One region of the Carboxylicivirga fragile genome, then DNA from elsewhere that is predicted to be linked to it. Evidence: riboswitches for the same ligand, from Rfam matches in the RefSeq annotation. Region 1 holds a riboswitch; each other region holds the start of a gene.
What was found. Region 1 has a riboswitch for cobalamin ahead of cobT (nicotinate-nucleotide--dimethylbenzimidazole phosphoribosyltransferase). Riboswitches for the same ligand answer to the same signal wherever they lie in the genome.
Positions count from the first base shown of each region.

Region 1 (4,265 bases):
ATTTCCTTTTATCGTAATGGGGCTTCTAAAGGTTCTAGTGTTTCATTCTTAATTTCAACGCCTCAAACAGGTGTAGATTCCATTATGGTAACATACTCTTTACTCGGCTTACCATTTGCAATTATACGTGTAATAGTGGCTTTAATAACCGGAGTATTAGGTGGAGCCGCTACAAATGCCACAGCCAAAGAAGATGATGTCAATACCAATGATGGCCCACAATCCTGTGAGAATGATAAAATGGGTACTCATCAAGGTTGGTTTGGAATATTTCGTTATGGTTTTTATGAATTCTTGATGGATATTGCCAAATGGTTAATAATTGGAATACTGATTGCTACTTTAATGGCTGTGATAATTCCAGAAAACTTTTTCACGAATTACCTCGATAACGAACCCATAAGCATGTTAGTGGTATTATTGGCTTCCATACCATTGTATTTATGTGCAACTGCTTCTGTACCTATTGCCGCAGTATTAATGCTCAAGGGACTTTCCCCCGGAGCTGCATTAGTACTATTAATGGCTGGCCCAGCAACCAATGCAGCCACAATCACTGTGATAAAAAAAGTTTTTGGCAATCGTACTTTAATCTCCTACTTGGGCTCTATTATTCTTGGCGCCTTGTTTTTTGGAACTCTGATCAATCACTTCCTTCCACGTGAATGGTTCCTTATCAACCAACACACCGAACATCTAAGTCACTCGCACGAACTATTACCAAACTGGCTACAAATCGCGTCTACCATAATACTTGTTGGCTTAATTATTAATGGATATATAAGGCAGTATATCAATAAAACAAACTACAATAAGTCAGTAAAAATTAAAACACAAAAACTAAACTCCTCAGTACTAAATAAAGCACATGAACCTTTGAATAACGCTCCTCAGTTTACATCCTTTGCTATGGCTAAACCTATCCAAAGCAAAACATTTACAGTAAAAGGAATGACCTGTAGCCATTGCAAAGCAAGCGTTGAATCTAACCTTATCAAACTAAATGGAATCAGTAAAGTTAACGCATCTCCTCAGAATAATCAGCTTGTAATTGAGGCAAGTAGCTTTGACTTGGATCAAATTAAAAGCACCATTGAGTCACTTGGTTATGAGTTTATCCAAGAGAATAAATAATTCTGCCATCTGGCTATCAATTATTATTTCTATTTTTGGAACATAAAGGTGCAAACGCTTAAAAAGGGAATCTGGTGCCTCATTGAGAAATCCAGAGCTATCCCCGTAGCCGTAAACCCACTTTCACATTAGTGAAGTGATGTTATTAAATACCACTGTTATAATAATGGGAAGGTAATAACATCAGGGTAAGCCGGAAGACCTGCCTTTTATTCAACTTCGGGGTAAAGTGATTCTAGAATAGCACTTACATAGCTGTGTCTATTTGTATAATCCTCCCTCCTGAAGATTTAAAACTTATTTAAATTTAGAAAATGCAGGAGTTTAAAATTGAACAAGTAAGCAATCAGCTGAATGAGTCTATTCAGAAGAAAATTGATTTAAAAACAAAACCTTTAGGTGCCCTTGGCGCGCTGGAAAAAATTGCATTTAAAGTCTGTCAGATTCAACAAACACTTAAGCCAGAATTATCTAAACCAAGCATTCTGGTATGTGCTGGTGACCATGGTGTAACTGAAGAAAAGATTAGCCCTTTCCCACAAGAGGTTACGTTTCAAATGGTCATGAACTTTTTAGGTGGAGGTGCTGCTATTAACGTTTTTAGCCGCCAACATGGAATACAACTCTTAGTGGCTGATACAGGCGTTAATTATGATTTTGAAAGCAACACCAATTTGCTTGATCTAAAAATAAGGAAGGGAACGCGTAATTTTGCCGTTGAACCAGCTATGACCATTGAAGAGTGTAAACAGGCTATGGAGAATGGTGCGCAGCTTGTTGATAAACTTCATTCAGAAGGATGCAACATTATTGGTTTTGGCGAGATGGGAATTGGAAACACAACCGCAGCGGCAGCCTTACTTTGTAAATACACAGACTGCACAGCAACAGAAGCTTCAGGTGCAGGAACAGGATTAGACAAGGAAGGTATTAGCCATAAAGCACAAGTAATTGAAAAAGCACTGCTTTTACATCAAAACACGAGCTCACCGATGGATATACTTGCCACTTTTGGAGGTCTTGAAATTGCAACTATCTGCGGAGCAATCTTAAAAGCTGCTGAATTGAAAATGATCATTTTATCAGATGGTTTTATTGCAACTTCCGCATTACTGGCAGCCCATGCAATAAATCCCAATGTAACCGATTATTGTTTGTATGCACATCAATCTGAAGAACAAGGCCATAGATTGATGCTTCAACATTTAAAGGCAGATGCCATCTTACAGTTGGGCATGCGACTTGGAGAAGGAACAGGGTCAGCCATAGCTTTTCCATTGGTGCAGTCTGCCGTGAATTTCATTAATGAAATGTCTAGCTTTGAAGACGCTGGAGTAAGTAATGTTGAGTAATAAATTATAAGCTATTGGCTGATAGCTGTCAGCTAATGGCTTTTTTACAATTTTCAAATGCAAAGACTAAAGAATCAATTTAATCTCATCTTAACTGCCTTTGGGTTCTTTACACGAATTCCGATTCCTAAGAATATCGCTTTTTCGCAAAGTAACCTAAATAAATGTAATCGCTATCTCCCAATCGTTGGTTATGTAGTTGGAGCAATTTGTGGATTAATTTATATTACGCTTAGCCAATTACTACCCCACTCCGTTTCCATATTATTATCGATGGCAAGCTCTATTCTTTTAACGGGAGCCTTTCATGAAGATGGCTTTGCAGATGTGTGCGATGCCTTCGGAGGTGGCTGGACAAAAGAGAAGATACTGACTATAATGAAAGACTCTAGAATTGGAGCCTACGGAGCTGTTGGTATTATTCTATTGTTATTCACAAAATTTTCAAGTTTAGATGCTATCCCTTCAAACAAAATAGTAATTGCATTAATTGCCGCGCATGTACTAAGTCGCCTAATGGCGGTTAGCACAATGCACAGCCTATCATATGTGCGTGAAGATGAAACTAGCAAATCTAAACCAATCACTAAATCGCTTCATTCGAAGGAAATTTTAATCGCCTTTTTCATCTCGCTTCCAGTTTTATTCTTATTCAACGATTTAAGAATACTGCTAGTTATTATTCCTTTAATTCTTTCAAAATATTTATTGGAACGTTATTTTAAGAAATGGATTGGCGGCTATACTGGCGATTGTCTTGGAACCATTCAGCAAGTCACAGAGTTGGTCGTTTATTTAACCATCCTTTCAATCATTCATATGGATGCCTCGAATAACCCATTTAATCAATTATTCAAATGATAGAATTACTATTGATTAGGCATACAACGCCAGATGTGAAAGAAGGCACATGCTACGGCCAAATAGATTTAAATTGTCATTCTTGTTTTGATAGTGAAGCGGATGATATAAATCAAATATTAACTGCATCAAAATACAGTCCAGATATTATATTTAGCAGTCCTTTAAAAAGATGTAAATTATTGGCTACACATCTTTTTCATGCACAGAAAGTATACCTTGATGAAAATTTGAAAGAATTAAACTTTGGAGATTGGGAAGGTATGTTTTGGAAGGCTATTCCTAAAAATGAGATTGATGTATGGGCTGAGAATTTCGTATTACAAAGTCCACCCAATGGTGAATCGTTTAAGCAACTTCTAAAGCGTGTTGAGCAATTTGAGAAACAAATGGTAAATGGAAATAGTAAAAAAATTGCCATTGTAACGCATTCGGGTATTATTCGTGCTTTTCTTATGAAATACTTAAATATACCAGCCAGCAATATATTTAATCTGCATTTAAATTATGGCGCTATTGTAAAGATAAGCATCCATGACGATGATTATCACCAAGTAGAAATTATAAAAGGATAAAAAAACCACGAAGGTTCCAAAGGGCTTCACGAAGGAACGCTAAGGAACACTAAGGAAAAACTTTGTGAGACTTTGTGAAATACCTTAGTTCCCTTTGTGGTAAAATATTAACCACGAAGGCGCACTAAGGACAACACCAAGTAACGCTAAGGAAAAACTTCGTGAGACTTTGTGAAACATCCTTTGTGCTTACTTTGTGGTAAAAGATTAACCACGAAGGCGCACTAAGGACAACACCAAGGAACACTAAGGAAAAACTTTGTGAGACTTTGTGAAATACCTAAGTTCCCTTGTCGACTTCCCTTTTTTAGGACATGTTAAAAGTAGACTTTTTTCTTTTTTC
Region 1 covers NZ_JBNGOY010000099.1:413-4,677, forward strand. Annotated here, with positions in the region: gene ACRD7B_RS22515 (permease) at 1-1,134, shown strand, start outside; cobalamin riboswitch at 1,164-1,357, shown strand; gene cobT (nicotinate-nucleotide--dimethylbenzimidazole phosphoribosyltransferase) at 1,449-2,486, shown strand; gene ACRD7B_RS22525 (adenosylcobinamide-GDP ribazoletransferase) at 2,544-3,347, shown strand; gene cobC (alpha-ribazole phosphatase) at 3,344-3,922, shown strand.

Region 2 (9,644 bases), on a different contig from region 1:
GCCTTTTTACCTTTGTAAACGCGATACACCATTGTGTTGGGATACTTTTCCAATTCAACCTTCCCTGTTATGGCGGCAGGTAAAGGTTGAATTTTGGAAAAATCAGCAGACCTGATATAATCAAGGTGTTCAAATCGTTGTTGCCGTGAGGCATGCGGAAAACCAACATATATAAGCACAATACCCGAAACACACCACATTACAAATAAAAGGCTCAGAAATGAACCTGTTATTTTGTGAATTTGTAACAGTATCTTCCTAAAAAGGCTCATATGCTTGGCTACCATCTTATTATAAGGTGAAATAAATATTTAAACCAGCAAAAAAGGTACGGCCAGGCGTAATGGTGCCATAGTAAGTACCAAATGGTGCATCATCTACGTAATCAAAAACATTGTCAATACCAGCAGTTGCACTTAGATTAAAACTCCCAAAGGATGCAAATTTATGAACCGTAGTTAGTTTCCACAGATTATATCCTTTTGCGCTATTATTGTATGCATTGTACTTTTCATCCTGAATTCGCCCCAACACTTGAACATTCAATTGATAGTTGTTCCAATCATGAAAATAGCCTGCTCTCACATTGGCATAGTTGTGGGCCACATATGATAAGCGCTCTCCTGTTGTTTCATTACGCGCATCTACATAGCTGTAACCACCACCCAGAGTGAAATTATGAGGTAAGCGAATGTCAAACATAAAGTCAACACCTTTAGTCCTAGCCTGCTCTACATTGTAATGTTGCTTAGTGCGCTTTATTCCATTGGCTGCATCAGCCGCACTGGTTTCAATTTCCTCATAGGCAATTAATCCATCCACATCGTTTTGGTAAGCACTAATACTTGTTGATAACCAGTTTTTGTTGAAATCAACACCAGCACTATAATAGTTGGATGTTTGCGGATCAAGGTTTGTATTGCCCAAATATAAGCTACCCCTCTTCTCATAACGGTAATACAACTCCTTCATGGTAGGTGCCTTGAAACCTCTTGAGTACGTAGCGCGCAAATTAAATGCATTCAACTTATAAAGAGCTGAAAGTTTTGGTGTAACTACCATACCAAATTGATTGTGCTTGACAACACGAAGGCCGGCAGTAAGCATTAAATGGCTGAATATAGTCATTTCATCCTGCGCATAAAGCGAAAAAGTATTGGCGGTAGCCTTGCCATTTACCACTCTTCCTTCGGAGCGGTAAATCTCTTCTACATACTCGCTACCCAAAGATAGTACATGCTTATCGTTAAATTTCTTAACCCATTTAAGATTATAATCCTTACGCTGTTGATCATTGTTTAAACTCAGCTCACCAGTTGTATAATCCTTATAATCCTGATTGTACTTATAATAGTAGGTAAAGCGATCAGAGGTATAATCAAAACTAAGTGTTGATGTGGGCGAAAAGATATAGTTTGCTCCGAGGCTATAATTAAAATCCTCAAAGAAATAGCCATAGTTTTTCACCTCAACCGGTACCGAAATATCATTGTTGTAATGCGCTACATTGCCATATAAACTAAGACTTTTTGTGAGCTTGTATTCCAACAACTGACTTATATTTTTATTGATGTAAGCATTTTGAGTCATGGCTTTAGTTTCAACAAGATCATCACCGTCAATTTCGTAAGCGCTATTTTGCCACCCATCGCTTTGCTTTAGCGAGAATAGAGTTCGACCACTCAATTTACCAGCTGTAAAATCAATGTTGTTATTCTGCTGAAGCGTATTAAATGAACCATATTGGGTTTGATTACCAACTTCAAATTTACGATTCGACTTCTTGGTGATGATATTGATTACACCAGCAATGGCATCCGAGCCATAAAGCGATGAGGATGCTCCCTTTACCACTTCAATACGTTCAATCATGGCTGGGTTAATACGACTTAAATCATTCATTCCACCCACATCGCCATACATACGCTTGCCATCAAGCAATATCACAATAAAATCGTTACCTAAACCATTCAACATCATATTCGAACCCATGGTATTTGGGCTAAAATCAAAGGATGGACTAACAGCTCCCATTAAGGTTCCAAAATCAGGAGCTGCCGTATTTTCAATCATTTTCTTCGTTAATAGTTCGGTTGGCACAGGCGCAGTTTTTAAGTGATGTGGTGTACCTGTTCCTGTTACCACTACTTCTCCTAAATTTCCTTTTGATTGTTCCAATCGAAGAACCAGATCTGTTTTATCAGTAGTGGCATCTATGGCCATTCTAAGCCTTTTATATCCTGAATAGGAAACACACAACTGATACTGGTTAAGTGCAATGTTTTTTAAAATGAATTCTCCATTTTTATTTGTAGCTGTTCCGTAGGTTGTACCATTAATATAAACGTTGGCTCCTATTAAAGCTTGATTGTTTTCATCAAGTACTTTACCTGAAATAATAACCTCTTGTTGTGCCGATGCTGTCCAAACAATTAACATCGCCAAAATAGACATGCAAAACTTCTGCATAATACAAATATCTTTAAAATGGCAACTACATTTAAATAATGTAAATACCTCTTATTGCTTTTTTACTAATCCAATTGTTACTTTCTTACCTCTTCAAGATGACTCATCCAAATGGCATTGATTTCGGAATAATCACCCAAACCATTCATATTGGCATTTACGGTATAACCTTTAGCCTCCAGTTGCTCTCTCCAGCTTTGTTCGGCAGGATCGGTTTCGCCAGTATCAGCGTTTAAATCGTTACAGGCATGATCGCCTGCTACCGACATCAATGGAGTAATACAAAGCGTTGTGGCTTTAGTAGTACATTGATCTAATCTTGAAATAATACTTCCTATGGCTAATGAGCCATCTTCAAATCCAATGCCTTCAACAGTACCTACATAAAAGTCGCTATTGATTTTCTGTAGCTCGTCATGTAGCTTGGTATATTTGGCGTCTGCTTCATGAGGCGTACCGTGGCCCATAAATAGTACAGGACCTTGTTTAATTTCTTCACTAAATTTATTAGCCAGTACATGTGCCACTTCCTTAATATCCTTTTCAGAAGTCAACAAAGGTGTTCCTATCACAATATCAACATCTTGATATCTATTTTCAACTAATTTAGTGGCCTCCAACAACTCATCATACTCCTCACCTGGAATGATGTGAAGTGACTGCACATAAATTTTTCGATAGCCCTCTTTTATCAATTGCTCCAAAGTTTCAGCTGGTGTGTAAATACGAATCTCTTTACCATTCAAGCTGCCCTGTCCCCTTCCTTCGCGCAACTTTTTTATGATGAAATTGGATGTGTAAGCCCAGCGAATTTCTTGATTTGGGAAATGCTCATGAGCACATTTATTAATAGTCTTAAATGTTGCTTGCGGATTTTCGTACGAGGAGCCAAAGGTGGCAAGTACAATGGCTTCTTTTGTTTGTACTTGTTTCTTTTCTTTTTCTGAGAAAGAACAGGAAGTACAGAATAATGAACTTATACTTATGAATAGTAGTGCTTGCTTAAATAAATTCATCTTAAAATAATTTGGGATAGATTAAAAATGTGATTTGAGAAATACGAGGACTTGGGCATTTTTATACCGGGAGGTACAAAGGCCTTTCTTACAATTGATAAGGTGCATTCCAATCTACTTTTTACAGCAAATATATTTAGCTGCAAAATGCGAACAGAAACACACCATTGCAATACTGCAACAATACAAAACCGTGTCATTAAAATATGTATTCAAATAAAATACTGCGTGTTGTAAAATCTTAACCCGAAATTGTTTACGCCACAATAGTTTTCGTTTTGCAGGTCTTCTGACTTACTCCTGTTTAATGCACCTTCCCGTTATAAATAACAGTGGTTTGTAGTATTAAACATTTTTGTGGAGCTTACAGCTGCGGGTACAGTTTCGGATTTGCACCGAATTCCCTTTATTGACAAGTGCGATACTCGTCAAACACAAAACTGCCGCGAATGTATAATTAATTATTTAATTATATAAACAAAAGTGTAATTTTAATTAAATCCACACTAAATAATCAGATATATAACTCTAGGTTGTGCTTATTTAATAAACTTCAAAAACAGCATTATCCTTAACCAGTAAACTGTTCTCGAATACGCCCTTAGCCTCCTTAAGTAGTGGCTGTAGATCGCGATAACGGCTTGAGAAATGACCTAGCAGTAATTGCTTAACTCCCGCATCTCGCGCAATGGTAGCAGCTTGTTTGGCGGTGGTATGCATCGATGACTTAGCGAGCGCTTTCAAATCGTGCATAAAAGTGGCTTCGTGGTAGAGTAAATCAACCCCTTGAATGTGAGAAATTAACTTCCGATAATACTTTGTATCAGAACAATACGCATAACTTCGTGGTTTGGGAGCAGGAATAATGAGTTCTTCTTCAGGCACCACTCTACCCTGATCATCAGTAAAAGGTTCACCATTTTTTATGGCTACTATTTCTCGAACCTGAAGATCGTACTTAAAAATAGCTGGCTTACGTATGTTAGCTTCTTTAGGCTGTTCGGTAAACTTAAAGCCACAGGTTGGTATGCGATGCGATAAAGGAAAAGATTCAACCTTTACTTTTTTATCTTCATAGATGAGCACCTTCTCATCATATGTCAAATCACTGAATTCGATAACATACGGCAAATCAGCACAAAAATAATCGAGCTGCGGTTGTAAGATGCCCTTTAAATCGGAATGTGCATGGATGTGTAATTTAGCAGTACGGCCCAGTAATCCAAAAGTAGAGATCAATCCCATTAAACCAAATACATGATCTCCATGAAGATGAGATAAGAAAATATGGTGAATCTTGGAGAAGTTTACTTTATTCCTTCGCAATTGCATCTGCGTTCCTTCACCACAATCAATCAAAAAAAAGCGCTCAGACACATTAAGTATCTGAGCGCTTGGATATCTATCTGATGTTGGTAATGCTGAATTACTTCCGAGTATGGTTACCGAAAAGTTATTCATCAATATCTACGATTCAATTGCTTTACGAATCATTTCAATACCATCATCAAGTGCAGGTGCAATGTTTAAAACAGAATCGAGCTGCGAAACCGAGATCAAACGTTCTACGGCTGGCTGAAGGCCTGCTAACACAAATGCACCATCGGCATTTTTACACAATCGGTTGGCAACAAGAATTGCACTTAAACCCGATGAATCACAATAATTACATTTACCCAGATCAAGTAAAATATTCTTTTCACCATTACCAGATAAGAGTACCAGTTCTGATTTTAAAGTTGGAGCCACATGTGTATCCAACTTTTCTTTCAGCACCTGAACTACAGTAAATTCATCTAACTTATCAATCTTGAAGTCCATTCCTATTATTTTAACTTATTTTTTATCTTCTTTTGGTGATTTCTCGCTAGCTTCTAACTGATCTTTCAGTGCAGCTAAATCAGAAATATCTCCTAAAGTAGTTTTTTCTAAGTTATCATTCAACTTCTTCACGCCTTTTTTCGTTGTTTTGGCTTGAGCTTTCTTAGCTGCTACCTCTTCACCCTTCTTACCATCTTCGAATACACGAGAGTGAGAAAGAATGATACGCTTAGCTGCTTTATTGAACTCAATCACTTTGAAATCAAGCTTTTCGTCAACTTTAGAAGCTGATCCATCTTCTTTCACTAAATGACGAGGAGTAGCAAATCCTTCAACACCATACTGCAATGCAATTACAGCACCTTTGTCGAAGATGTCAACGATAGTACCTTCGTGAACTGAATCAACTGTAAAGATAGTTTCGAATACATCCCATGGATTCTCTTCCAATTGCTTGTGACCTAAGCTTAAACGACGGTTTTCTTTGTCGATTTCAAGTACAACCACTTCAACTTGCTCTGCAATAGCAGTAAATTCAGCTGGGTGCTTGATTTTCTTAGTCCAAGAAAGATCAGAGATGTGGATTAATCCGTCAATACCTTCTTCAATCTCAACAAATACACCGAAGTTAGTGAAGTTACGCACGGTTGCACTGTGCTTGCTTCCAACAGCATATTTCTCTTCGATTTTCTCCCATGGATCAGCTTTTAATTGCTTAATACCAAGAGACATCTTACGCTCGTCGCGATCCAATGTTAATACCATAGCCTCTACCTCGTCGCCTACTTTCAAGAAATCTTGAGCGCTACGTAAGTGTTGTGACCATGACATTTCAGAAACGTGGATAAGACCTTCAACACCAGCAGCGATTTCAACAAACGCGCCGTAGTCAGCCATAACAACCACTTTTCCTTTAACAACATCACCAACTTTCATCTCAGTATCTAACGAATCCCAAGGATGAGCTGTTAATTGTTTTAATCCAAGTGCAATTCTCTTCTTCTCATCATCAAAGTCAAGAATTACTACATTTAATTTCTGATCCAACTGAACGATTTCTTCTGGATGCGAAACGCGTCCCCAAGAAAGGTCAGTAATGTGAATCAATCCATCAACACCACCAAGGTCAATGAAGACACCGTATGATGTAATATTTTTAACTGTTCCCTCAAGAACCTGACCTTTTTCAAGCTTAGAAATAATATCTTTCTTCTGCTGCTCAAGTTCAGCTTCAATAAGAGCTTTATGAGATACAACTACGTTTTTGAATTCTGGGTTAATTTTAACCACTTTGAATTCCATAGTTTTACCTACATACATATCGTAATCGCGAATAGGCTTCACATCAATTTGAGATCCTGGCAAGAAAGCCTCGATTCCAAATACGTCAACGATCATACCACCTTTAGTACGACATTTGATGTAACCTTTGATAACTTCATCGTTATCCAACGCTTCATTAACTCTATCCCATGAGCGAAGAGCTCTGGCTTTCTTATGAGAAAGAACCAACTGTCCTTTTTTGTCTTCCTGGCTTTCAACGTATACTTCAACAGTATCGCCAACAGCTAATTCAGGATTGTAACGAAATTCGTTACGACTTACAATACCATCAGATTTGAAACCGATGTTGATAACAACTTCGCGTTTAGTTAAAGTGATAACCTGACCTTCGATTACTTCTTTTTCAGAAATAGTAGAAAGAGTTTCGTCATACATTTTAGCTAAATCATCTTTAGCCATACCACCACCAACAACATCGCCAGCTTCGTATGCATCCCAATCGAAATCTTCTGCAGGAGCTGCAGCTACAGGCTCGTTGGCAACCGGAGTTTCCTTTACTTCGGGAGTAGCTTCATTCTGCTCCTGAACATTTTCTTTTTCTTCTGTCATCTTAATAAATTGTTACTTAACTAGTAGTTAGACATTATATATGTAAAAAATCGCTGCAAAAGTAGACATTTTTTACCATCTTAAAAAACTATCTTAGTAATTAATCAACACAGGAAACCCACAATTCGGCACCCTTTGCCTCTTTTAACTTTATTTAACTATCAAAAATCTCAATCCAGACCTATTATATTTAAAACAATTATTAATTGATCTTAATCAGGAATAATTAGATCTAATTAATAATTTAAAATTTGCGATTAATTTTTACTTTTGAATGATTAAGATTAAGTAACTTGATTAATGAACTAAAACGAACAGCTAATATATATTATATGAAGATTTCTATTGTCGGAACAGGTTATGTTGGATTGGTAACAGGTACATGTTTTGCAGACACTGGCGTCAATGTCACTTGTGTTGATATTGATGAAGATAAAATAGCTAAACTAAAACAAGGTATTATACCTATTTATGAGCCTGGCTTAGACCGAATGGTTGTTTCAAACGTTGAAAAAGAACGATTACACTTTACAACTGACCTAAAAGATAGCCTTGATCAAACCGAAGCAATTTTCATCGCTGTGGGCACACCTCCTGGAGAAGATGGCAGTGCTGATCTGAGTCACGTCCTTGAAGTTGCGCGTCAAATTGGTCGACACATGAACCACCACATGGTGATTATAACTAAGAGCACCGTACCTATTGGAACAGCTCAAAAAGTAAAAGCTGCCGTACAAGACGAAATTGAAAAAAGAGGTGCTAGCATCGATTTTGATGTGGCATCAAATCCTGAATTTCTAAAGGAAGGAAATGCCATTGAAGATTTCTTAAAGCCGGACAGAATAGTGGTTGGCGTGGAGTCTGAAAAAGCAGAAAAGATTATGCGTCGTCTATATAAGCCATTTGTATTAAACGGGCATCCAATTTTATTTATGGACGTACCATCGGCTGAAATGACAAAATACGCGGCCAACGCCATGTTAGCAACCAAAATTAGTTTCATGAATGATATCGCAAACTTATGCGAAATTGTTGGAGCTGATGCAGCTAACGTAAGACGAGGCATAGGATCAGACTCGCGTATTGGAAATAAGTTCATATACCCTGGTGCTGGTTATGGTGGTTCATGTTTTCCGAAAGATGTAAAAGCTATAATCAAAACAGCTCAGCAGAATAATTATAATCTACGTATACTTGAATCGGTAGAAGAGGTAAATGAGGATCAGAAAAAAGTGTTGGTAAAGAAGGTGAAAAAACATTTCCCTGACATAAAAGGATTAACCTTTGGTGTTTGGGGTTTGTCTTTTAAGCCACAAACTGATGACATGCGCGAAGCGCCATCTCTGGTAATAATTGAAGCCTTGTTGGAAGCTGGTGCTAAGGTAAAGGCCTATGATCCTGTTGCTACTGAGGAAGCAAAGAAATCACTTGGCGACAGAATCGAGTATGGAAAAGATCAATACGACGCATTAATTGATGCCGATGCCTTAATCCTGATTACGGAGTGGCCGGAATTCCGCCTACCAAACTTTAAGGTGATGAAAAAATTAATGAATAATAATGTCATTTTTGATGGGCGTAACATTTATGATGCTAACGAAATGAAGGAAAACGACTTTACGTATTATAGTATTGGTCGTCAAACAGAATTATTATAAGCTACAATTACAAATAAGAAAGCCTGAATACTTATAGCATTCAGGCTTTCTTATTTAAAAGTACTTCACCGTTTTCATCATTATATGGAAGTAGTTTATCAAAAAGACTAAGTGAAGTAGATTAGTTTTGTATTTTTGGGATTTAAAAATAATGTATATTGCCATTTTGTGGTCGACACAAATTCGCAATAAAGCTTTATCGTAGCTTATTAAAAGAAAAAAAATGAATAAAAGAATATTGATTACTGGAGGTGCCGGCTTTATTGGTTCACACTTATGTGAACGTTTAATTAAGGAAGGTAACGAGGTTATTTGCTTAGATAATTATTTCACCGGTTCCAAAAGCAACATTGTACACCTTCTGGATAATCCATACTTCGAATTAATTCGTCACGATGTAACACACCCATATTTTATTGAGGTTGATGAAATATACAATCTGGCTTGTCCGGCTTCACCCGTTCATTACCAATACAACTCCATTAAAACGATAAAAACATCGGTAATGGGAGCCATTAACATGCTTGGTCTTGCAAAGCGTACTAAAGCGAAAATCCTGCAAGCCTCAACAAGTGAGGTGTATGGCGATCCCCTAATTCACCCCCAACCAGAATCATACTGGGGAAATGTAAACCCAATTGGTATTCGCTCATGTTATGATGAAGGAAAACGTTGTGCTGAGAGTTTATTCATTAACTATCACGAACAAAATGATGTTGCCATTAAAATCATTCGCATCTTCAATACGTATGGACCAAGGATGAACCCGGAAGATGGTAGAGTAGTA
Region 2 covers NZ_JBNGOY010000017.1:54,822-64,465, reverse strand. Annotated here, with positions in the region: gene ACRD7B_RS09475 (PepSY domain-containing protein) at 1-272, opposite strand, end outside; gene ACRD7B_RS09470 (TonB-dependent receptor) at 292-2,469, opposite strand; gene ACRD7B_RS09465 (sirohydrochlorin cobaltochelatase) at 2,547-3,485, opposite strand; cobalamin riboswitch at 3,748-3,940, opposite strand; gene ACRD7B_RS09460 (ribonuclease Z) at 4,029-4,946, opposite strand; gene ACRD7B_RS09455 (STAS domain-containing protein) at 4,953-5,306, opposite strand; gene rpsA (30S ribosomal protein S1) at 5,322-7,199, opposite strand; gene ACRD7B_RS09445 (UDP-glucose dehydrogenase family protein) at 7,532-8,857, shown strand; gene ACRD7B_RS09440 (UDP-glucuronic acid decarboxylase family protein) at 9,081-9,644, shown strand, end outside.
Region 2: linked by a shared signal. The riboswitch ahead of ACRD7B_RS09465 (sirohydrochlorin cobaltochelatase) and the one ahead of cobT (nicotinate-nucleotide--dimethylbenzimidazole phosphoribosyltransferase) in region 1 are both predicted to bind cobalamin.

Region 3 (9,644 bases), on a different contig from region 1:
TTATTTGATGATTCTCTTGATATACACCTATGTCATCTTGCATAATTGTAAATCTTAAGCTTACGTTACGCGACGACAATGGAATACCCCATTTACCTTTTGCTATGGCTTTGTACTTTAGTGCTTGTGGAACCTGAGCTTGAATAATCATTAAACTGGCGCATAGTAATACACCACCGAGAAGTAAAAAACGTTTCATATTGTACAGTTTGAGTGGTTACTTTTTGATGACTTTGAATGTGGCAATTGTTTGTTGATCGGTATCGATTAAATGAATAATGTACATGCTAGCCGGGAGCTTGCTAAGGTTGATTTGCATGGGGTTATTTGACCATTTTTGAGATAATACTCTCTTGTTTGAGGTGTTGTATATTTGAATAAGAACATCATTGTCAAACTCTGTTTTAGATTTAATTTGTACAAAGTCTGGAGTAATTGTAGGGTAGGCTGAATAGTAAGGTTGGTAGGAATGATTAATGGAATCCTGAAATGAGAGTTGTTCAAATAGTACGTCGTAATCAATTAAATTTTCTCCAACAATCCAATTAATACTGATGTCGCTTGAAACAATGGAATTACCAGAACTAATGATTATTTCTTCACTTTTTTCCTGGGCTTGAAGTTTAAAGAAAGTGAACAATAGAACTAATAGAAAGCTGTATTTATTCATGATATGAAGTTGTTTTAATAATGATTTTTAGAATTTTATTAGTGATCAAGATTTTTATTATAAAATCTCAATTTATTTAGTGTTTTTTTATCAGGCATGATTTATGTAGTTTAAATCATTAATATATAGAAGTTAGTGATTTGGTAATTTAGATTGCTGGAATAATGATATTCCTATTTTTTTAACAAAGTTATGTGTACGTTAATGTTTTGTCAATAGATTTTTGTGATAAAAAGCTATTTTAATAGAAGAAAAACGAAGTGTTTATATCTAGTTATTTTGATAGGTAGATTAAGTGGGTGTTATTGGTTTTGTAAGGATATTTTAAAAGGTACGTCCAACCGGGAAAACATGTAATTATGAAAGCAAAAAAAATGATACTCGGTATAGGATTAATGTTTCTTGCCATAGTAGTGAAGGCTCAGGATGAAGTAAAATATTTTAAAGGCACATATGATGAAGCTTTGGAGTTGGCTGCGAAACAAAACAAGCCCATCTTTATTAAAACGTATACCGATTGGTGTTATTACTGCAAGAAAATGGATAAGAAGACAATGGTGGATGAAAAGATTGTTCGTACTTTAAATGAGCAGTTTATCACACTAGCTATTAATATGGAAGCGGAAGCTGGATTGGAGCTAGATGAAAAGTTCAATATATCGGCTTATCCAACCCTGTTAGTTATAGGTTCAGATGGTAAGATGTTGGCAAAATTAGTAGGCTACCATAAGGCACTAGAATTGCAAGCTGAACTGGAAAAAGCATTGCCTTATTAGCATAGTTTCTTGATGTGGAAAATTATGAATCTATAATATGCCTTGATCGATTAATGTTTTTTCAACGTCGATCATTTCGTCGAAGAAGGCCTGGCCATACTTTCTGACAATGGGTTCCTTCAAGAACTTGTAAACCGGAACGCCTAACTTTCCACCTAGTTCACGTGCCGGGTGGCAAATAGGCCAGGTGTGATAATTTAAGGCTTCAAAATCGGGATATTGTGTAATTCGAATAGGGTACAAATGGCAGGAAATTGGTTTCTTGAAATCAACTTTACCTTCTTGATGAGCTTTATCAATGGCACATTTACAGATTCCATCTTCATCGAAATAAGTATACACACACTCTTTGCCATTAATAATTGGTGTTACCTTATCACCATCAGAGTCGATAACCCAGGTGCCTTGTTTTTCTATTTCAGCAATTGCCTGATCTGTTAGGTAGGGTTTTACGATGGGATAGATGTCTTCAATGATTTTTGTTTCATCATCTTCAAGAGGTGCGCCCGATTCACCTTCTACACAACAGTCGCCTTTGCAAACTGCAAGGTTGCAAACAAAACGTTTCGAGAAAATATCTGTACTAACTATTTTATCATCTATCTGAATCATCTCTATACCTGCTAAATTTTGAAGTTGCAAAGATAAAATAAATAACGAGCATACATATAAATACAAAAAAGGCCTTCTGTTCGTTAACAGAGGCCTCTTTATAACCTAAACCCAAAATCTATGAAAAAAAATCTACGCAAGTGAAGTTGCAATCGCTGTGCCAGAATTTAAAACGGCTGTGTTAAAGAGTGCAAAGAAAAACAAAAAGGTGTACCTCTCTAGTTCTGAAGAGATACACCTTAGTAATATATTCCAGCTGTTTAAAAGCTATTTGGCAGCTTTTTTTGCACGCTTTTCTGCTCTTTTTTCTTTAGGCGTTTTCGCCGCTTCCTTTTTTACATTTTTCTTAGCGTCTTGACCTTTTCCCATGATATTTTCTTTTTAAGTTATATGATCATTTTTTTCTCACCGAAATATGGAATTATAATCCAAAACGGTATTGAATACCCATTAGTACAAAATCGTTACCGTGGCCTTTCCCAAATTCCCCACGTGCTGTAAGGCTTTCATTTATTTCAAGGTTGAAACCAAACTGAACGCTCCAGTGGTTAATAATATCCTTTTTAATGCCATAATTAACATCCGATGAAACAAGGCCTTCAAAGGCTGTGTTGATTTCACCCAGTATTTCGTTTTTTCTCTCTAATTTCGCTATTTCTATTTGATCCCATATGTTATCAGGGTCAAGTTCTGCTATGGCATCGTTGTTTGCTTCTATGCGGCGGTCAATTTCAGGGAAAAGACGGCTGCCAATTTCGGGCAAAGCTTGCTGAATTCCAATGGCACCAAAGTTACCATCGTTATCTAAAAAACCTCGATACATTCCTCCAACATAGAGGGCAAGCATAGAATTTTTTCCAAGTTTAACACGATCTCCAACCCTTGCTGAAACAACACCAAATTTGGCGGGTTTATCCAAAAGCTCAGAATGCGACCAGGTAAAATTAGCATCAACCGAAAAGAAATAATCGTCGTATATCTTACCAACTACAGTTGTTCCAAGTCCATAGGTATTGGCCGAAAAATGAACATCACTTGTTATTTGAGGTAATGATAATACCAGGTTGCCATCATCATCGAACCATTGTGGTTGTAGCGATACATGTGTAGAGCCTGAGCTATTCGAATAAAGGCCGTAGAAATTCAGAAAAGGAAATACCCAAACATCTGCTCTAAGGTTCATGCCATTTGTTTTGGCAATGGTATTGGTAAAGTTTAATGTTTCGGTAGTGACATGTTCATTTATTAATTGGTTGATGTTTGAGTTTGGGTCATCTCCTATAGTCATTCCAAAAGATGAAATTTCCAAATCCATTCGATTGTAAACGTAGTTAATATTCAAACCATAAGGGAGCTGTATCTTATATCCTCGTTCAGCAGCCTTTTTACCAAAAATTGGCATGCTATATGGCCATTCATAGCCTTTTCGTGTGGTATCGATCTGTCCATAAGTTAAGGTAGAAGAGACCACCAATACAGCAAGTAATAATGTTTTCATAATTCAAGTTTTGGCTTCTATAATATTATTTTCTTTATAATCAGAATACATATCTATATACAGTCTGAAATTTACTTATTTCCAACCTAGCAAACAAAAAACCATGTAGTTCAAAATGCAAATAAGATAAACAGGCACCGTTTGTGTTGGTAAACAAGGTTTTGTTTTATAGGTTTTTATATTGTTTTTTAGCTCCAATACGTCCTGAGTATTTATAACAAGCGAAGTATTATAAATGATTAAGCTCTGGGTAAAATATCTCAGCAAAAGTTTTCAAAGCGATATGTATACGAGGCCCATTGAGCTGCACCAAATGGTGATCGACGGCAAAAACTTTATTGTTCTTAACAGCTCTAAGTTGATTGTAGTGTTCGTGCTGGCAAAAAGCCTCTTTCATGCTGTGTTGAATAAGAATGATGTCTGGGTCTTTTTGAATCAAAGCTTCAAGATTATAGGCCCAGCCGGTAATATCACTAGCGATGTTATTGCCTCCTGCCATAGTGATTAACTCCGAAATAAAAGTATCACTTCCTGCAGTGTAATCACCTCCTTTTCCAAATCCAACGGCGTAATATACACTTGGTTTTTTTACGTTTTTTGGAACTTGATTCATGGTAGCTTGCATGCTGTTTTGCATCAAGTTCCAGAGTGAATCTGCTTTTTCTTTTTCACCAATTAAGGTGCCAATGTTAATAATCAAATCACCTGCCCCGGCAACCGATTCCTGACTCATTAACCAGGCAAATGGCATTCCTAGTTCTTCGATGCGATTAGCGGCTTCTTTTTTGAAGTGAGTCGAAGCCATAACCAGATCGGGCTTTAGTTGCAGCATAATTTCCAGAGATGGGTCCATTAAACCACCAATGGCTTTTATATCGAGTGCTTCTTGGGGGTAATTGCAGAAATTGGTTCGTCCCACTAATTTGTGCTGTTCATTTAAAGCAAACATTACTTCTGTAATGGCTGGTGAACATGATATAATGCGTTGAGGAACTGATTTGAGCTTTAATTTATTACCTCTTGAATCGGTAAATTGAATGCTTTTCTGTTCCTTGTTTTTTGTGTTCGAACAGGCAAGTGTAAAAACGGATAATATCAGTATAAGTAGGTGTTGTAGTTTCATGGTATATCAGTGTTAATGCTCACTCGTATTTAATTTTTAGAGCCTTATTTTAGTAGTGAAATATGAGGTGTGGTTTTGTGTCCTTGGCGCAGATCCATTCCGAGTCTACTTTAAAAACCGATTTCAGCAATTCGGGGTTTAGCACTTCAATAGGTTCGCCATAGGCAACAATGCGACCTTTATCCATCACCATTACTTCATCGGTGAATTCGGCTACCTGATTGAGGTCGTGAAGCACGGTTATTATGGTTTTATTTTCCTGATCGGCAATTTGCCGCAATAATTTAAGTACTTCAATTTGGTGAAAGACATCCAACTGCGAAACAGGTTCGTCTAAGAACATGACTGGCGTATCCTGTGCCAGTGCCCGGGCTATGATGGTTCTTTGTTTCTCGCCACCGCTTAATGTGGTTACTGAGCGCTTTCGGAAGTTTATCATGTCAGTCATTTCCATAGCGTCCAATACTTTTTGTTTGTCTTCGCTGTTCGGACCTGTAATGCCTGAATAATAAGGGTATCGTCCCATCATAACAGCTTCCTCAACAGAGAAATCGAATTCGAGTTGTGTGTTTTGAGGTACATAACTTAAATAATGAGCTTTGTTGGGATAGTAATCTGGCACATGAATATGACCAGAACTTGCCTTTTTAATCTGAAGTAAGGTTTGCAACAAAGTTGTTTTGCCTGAGCCATTGCAGCCGGCAATGCTATAGAAGCGGCCTTTTTTTAATTCATGCGAAACGGTATTTAAGATGGCCTTAGAGCCTGCTTTAAAGCTCAAGTCCTCAAAGGCCATGACGATATCTCGTTCTAATAATTCTGTTTTCACTTTAAACATGGCTCTTGCTTCTTTTGATTAAAATGAAAAAGAAATAGGGAGCTCCAAACAAAGCGGTGATGCTACCTACGGGTAATTCGCCTGGCTGCACAACTGTTCGGGCAAGCGTGTCGGCTATAATAAGAAAGATTCCACCCCATAAAGCAGCCAATGGTAGAAGTTTTCGATTATCGGCACCAACGGTGAAGCGTACCATGTGCGGCACAATTAAACCAACAAAGCCGATAACACCGCTATAGGCCACCACTATGGATACCGAAAGTGCAGATATTAATAGAATTACCGCCACTTTCTTTTTTACATTGATACCGAGCGAATGGGCTGTTTCGTTACCCATGGCCAGCAGATTAAGATCTTTGGCGTATTTGAAGAGCATGATTAGTGAGAAAATAACAACGGGAGTTACAATCCATATCTGCTGCCAACTAATGGCATTAAAGCCACCAAGTGTCCAGAAGATAATACTCTCCATTTGGTCGCGATGAATAACCAATAAGAGGGAAACGATGGCTCCCAACATTAAACTCATGGCAATACCTGCCAATAGAAGCGTATTTTGCTCAGATTGTTTCAAGCTAAAAGCTAACCAGTACACCACAATCAAAGCTGAACAAGCGCCTAAAAATGCGAAGATAGGAATGCCCAATAATCCTCCCTGAATCCCAAGTACGATGGCTATGGTGGCACCGACTGAAGCGCCTGATGAAATACCCAGTACATAAGGGTCGGACATAGGGTTTCGGAATATGGATTGAAACGCACTTCCCGAGGCCGATAAGGCTGTGCCTGCAAGAATGGCCATAACAACACGTGGCAAGCGAATCTGTGTAATCACCTGCCAAATACCATTGCTTTGACTGTTGGCAGAATCTCCTGATAGACTATCATACAGAGCCGCAAAGTCAAGATTAGTAGGCCCCAAAAGCAAGGCAATGCAAGATAGTAGTACCAACGCCACAAGTGTTGCTATTACAATCCATTTATATTTAGCCGCGCTTATCATTCAAGCTTTCATATTTAATAATTAAGGTAGCTAATGGAGGGGAGAAAGAAGAGAGATAAGATATGTGAAATGGCTTGTCTGTCTTTTGCTTTTACTCCCGAAAGCTACATTACTGTTGACTATGGCAGGTCTTCTGACTTTCCCTTCTCCAGAACCTTCCCATTCGCCTTGAGCGAACAGTGGTGCTTTTCTGAAATGATTCGATAATAACATCGAACCGGGTACACAGCAGCGGGTACTGTTCAGGACTTTCACCTGATTCCCTTGCAACCTGATATGATGCATCAGGTTTACCGTAATCGCTTGCAAAGTTATTAAAAAAACTTACATCACGAAGGACACCACAGGAGAGTAGTATCCTATTTTTTTTGCCTATTGATTAATGTTTTATATTTTCATTCTCAATTAACTTTTAAACAACCAACATTTGAAATGAAAGAATTTATCCCCGTAATATTTGTTGCTGTATTTGTGCTGATTGTTTTGGTCTCTGTTTTTTATAATAAGAAAGCCATAATAAAAAGAAAATTAAAGAAAGCACCACTTAAGCGTATTTCATCATTTAAAGATGGAGAACTTGCCAAGTTAGTTGGTAAGGTTGAGTTTGTTGAAGAAGCACTTAAAGCGCCCTTGTCGGGTAGAGAATGTGCGTATTATCATATTCGTGTTGAGCAGCAAGTGTCGTCGGGCAAGAGTTCGCATTGGAAAACCATTGTTGATGAGGTGGTGGCCAACAAATTTGTCATTCGCGAAGGAAACGAAGCAGCTTTTGTTCACAGTACAAAAGTGAAAAGCCATGTAGTGGAAGATCGCAAGTACCGTTCCGGTTTTTTAAATGATGCAAGTGAAAAATTAGAGGCCTACCTGAACAGACATGGTTTGGAAAGTGAAAACTTTTTGGGCTTAAACAAAACCATTCGCTACAGGGAGGGCATACTTGAAAAAGGAGAGAAGATAGCTGTATTAGGTACCGGTAAATGGACGGATGCGAGTCAACTTGATTTACCCGATTATTATGGCCGTGTTCTTTACATGAGTTCGCGCGACGATCAGCAAGTGTATCTGAGTGACGATCCGGAAACACTTGGTGCTTTGGTGTAAGGGTTCAATGCATGACACAATCCTGGATTTTGATTTTCTTTATAGCAATAATATCTACATACGAAGTATATATAAAGGGCGCTGACCATACTTTTATCAAGTTGTTAATTAGTAATGTTAAGCTAGCTGGTAAACACCTTATGTGTATCGATAATGATATGCATGATTTCTACCCAGAAAAATATTAAGCGTTATTCTTAATATGCCAAGACTTTACATTTGATTATAATTAGATTAAATTACAAAAAGCATTAATCTTCAATTTTATCATTTGTTATTCATTTAAAGTTTAAGCATATGAGAAAAAATATCAAAGCATTAGCAATGCTTGCTGGAATGATAATTATTCTGGCAGCCCAATCGTGTGAATACCTAGATAAAAGAGGTGGCTCAAAAGCTCTGAAAGATAAACTCAAAAAAGAGCGAATAAAAGTGGGGCGTGCCTTATTGGAAGTGACAGGAGGTGGAATAGATGAAATCCTTCCATACTACACAGACGATATTGAATATCACGATCCCGTTGTTGATATCTATGGAAAGGAGCACATGACAGGTTTCCTTTATCAACTTATCGAAAATTCATCTCCTGATCTTGAAACAATAGTGGAAGAAGAAACCCTTATTGACGATGTCTATTCAGCCACATGGGTTATGAAAGGTACGTTTAACGGCATTTATTACGAGGCCAAGGGCATCTCTATTTTTAAATTTGAACCATACTCAATAAACGTATACTACCAACGCGACTATTATTCAGAAGGCGATATAATGGCTACAATTGCTAGTCCAGATCCGAATATTCCCGGTCTCGATCAGTTAATGTATTTCTTTAGAGAGCAATACAAGTGTTCTGTTGTTCCTGACTATCCTTGTTCACTTCCTCCACCTTCGAGTGATTCAAACAATCAAATGCATTTGAAAAGCCGGAACTTAAATCATCAACTCGATGTTGGTCGACTATTGGTTCAACTCGATGCGGAAAATTGGCCAAGCGTCATCCCTTATCTGGCTGATGATTATGAATACCACGATCCTATTGTTGATATCTATTCACCCGACACTATGGCTGAATTTCTGGCTCGTTTATTTGCCGGATCGACCGACTTATATACTGTTGTAGAGGACGAAACGCTGGTTGATGACATTTACATGGCTACATGGACCATGACAGGTATTGTGAACGGCGCCGTAATCGAAGCTCCAGGTATGTCAATCGTGAAATTTAAACCAGGGACTGAAATGGTTATGTACTCTCGTGATTATTACTCTGAAGGAGATATTATGATTGGCATCGACCAACTACGTGAAGCAATCTTAGGTTTCCGCGAATATTACCTTTGTGCCGTCGATCCAAAACACGATTGCCAACTTGTACAATAGTGATAGTTTGAGTATTGAAATGTTTTTAAAATCAATGAGGCTGTCTCAAAAGAGAATTTAAAATCCAGACAACTATTAGATTAAAACTTAACCGTTATTTCTACCCCTCCTAACCTCCCCTAAAGTGGAGGCTTAAGTCCCCTTCAGGGGAATCGAAGATCGGCAAAGCCAATTAGGGGTAACAAATATTGAAGTTAGTAACAATTGATAAGTTTCAAAGATTCTTTTTTGACTTTTGAGACAGCCACATTTGTTTGATTGAACAAAATAGTCTGAAAGCTCTTAAACGAAATTGACAACTTCGCTTCATTACGAATGAAGTTTGTTACTACTTATGCGTATTTTTCTTTTCATGTTGGTTCGACAATACCATACTCACTATCAACAAAAGCATTGAAACGATACCTAAATAACTTCCTGCATTTTCTGTCCAGCTTAAATCTGAATAGTCAACAACCATACATTGGCCAACTATTACAATGCAAGCAAAAATCATTAGTCTGTTTCTAAATTTTTTCATCTGTAAAAATTTTGGAACTCGCCAATCTGGTCATCTTCGTGTGTTATCTTTTATTTCAAGACCTGGAAATTTTAAGACCTTGGAATCATCCATCATAGCCTTTTTCTTTTTCGATATGTCTGA
Region 3 covers NZ_JBNGOY010000022.1:36,964-46,607, reverse strand. Annotated here, with positions in the region: gene ACRD7B_RS11345 (lamin tail domain-containing protein) at 1-199, opposite strand, end outside; gene ACRD7B_RS11340 (T9SS type A sorting domain-containing protein) at 218-670, opposite strand; gene ACRD7B_RS11335 (thioredoxin family protein) at 1,030-1,446, shown strand; gene ACRD7B_RS11330 (DUF3109 family protein) at 1,477-2,058, opposite strand; gene ACRD7B_RS11325 (hypothetical protein) at 2,480-3,556, opposite strand; gene ACRD7B_RS11320 (ABC transporter substrate-binding protein) at 3,786-4,679, opposite strand; gene ACRD7B_RS11315 (ABC transporter ATP-binding protein) at 4,729-5,517, opposite strand; gene ACRD7B_RS11310 (FecCD family ABC transporter permease) at 5,510-6,520, opposite strand; cobalamin riboswitch at 6,627-6,833, opposite strand; gene ACRD7B_RS11305 (hypothetical protein) at 6,953-7,621, shown strand; gene ACRD7B_RS11300 (nuclear transport factor 2 family protein) at 7,919-9,001, shown strand; gene ACRD7B_RS11295 (hypothetical protein) at 9,330-9,521, opposite strand.
Region 3: linked by a shared signal. The riboswitch ahead of ACRD7B_RS11310 (FecCD family ABC transporter permease) and the one ahead of cobT (nicotinate-nucleotide--dimethylbenzimidazole phosphoribosyltransferase) in region 1 are both predicted to bind cobalamin.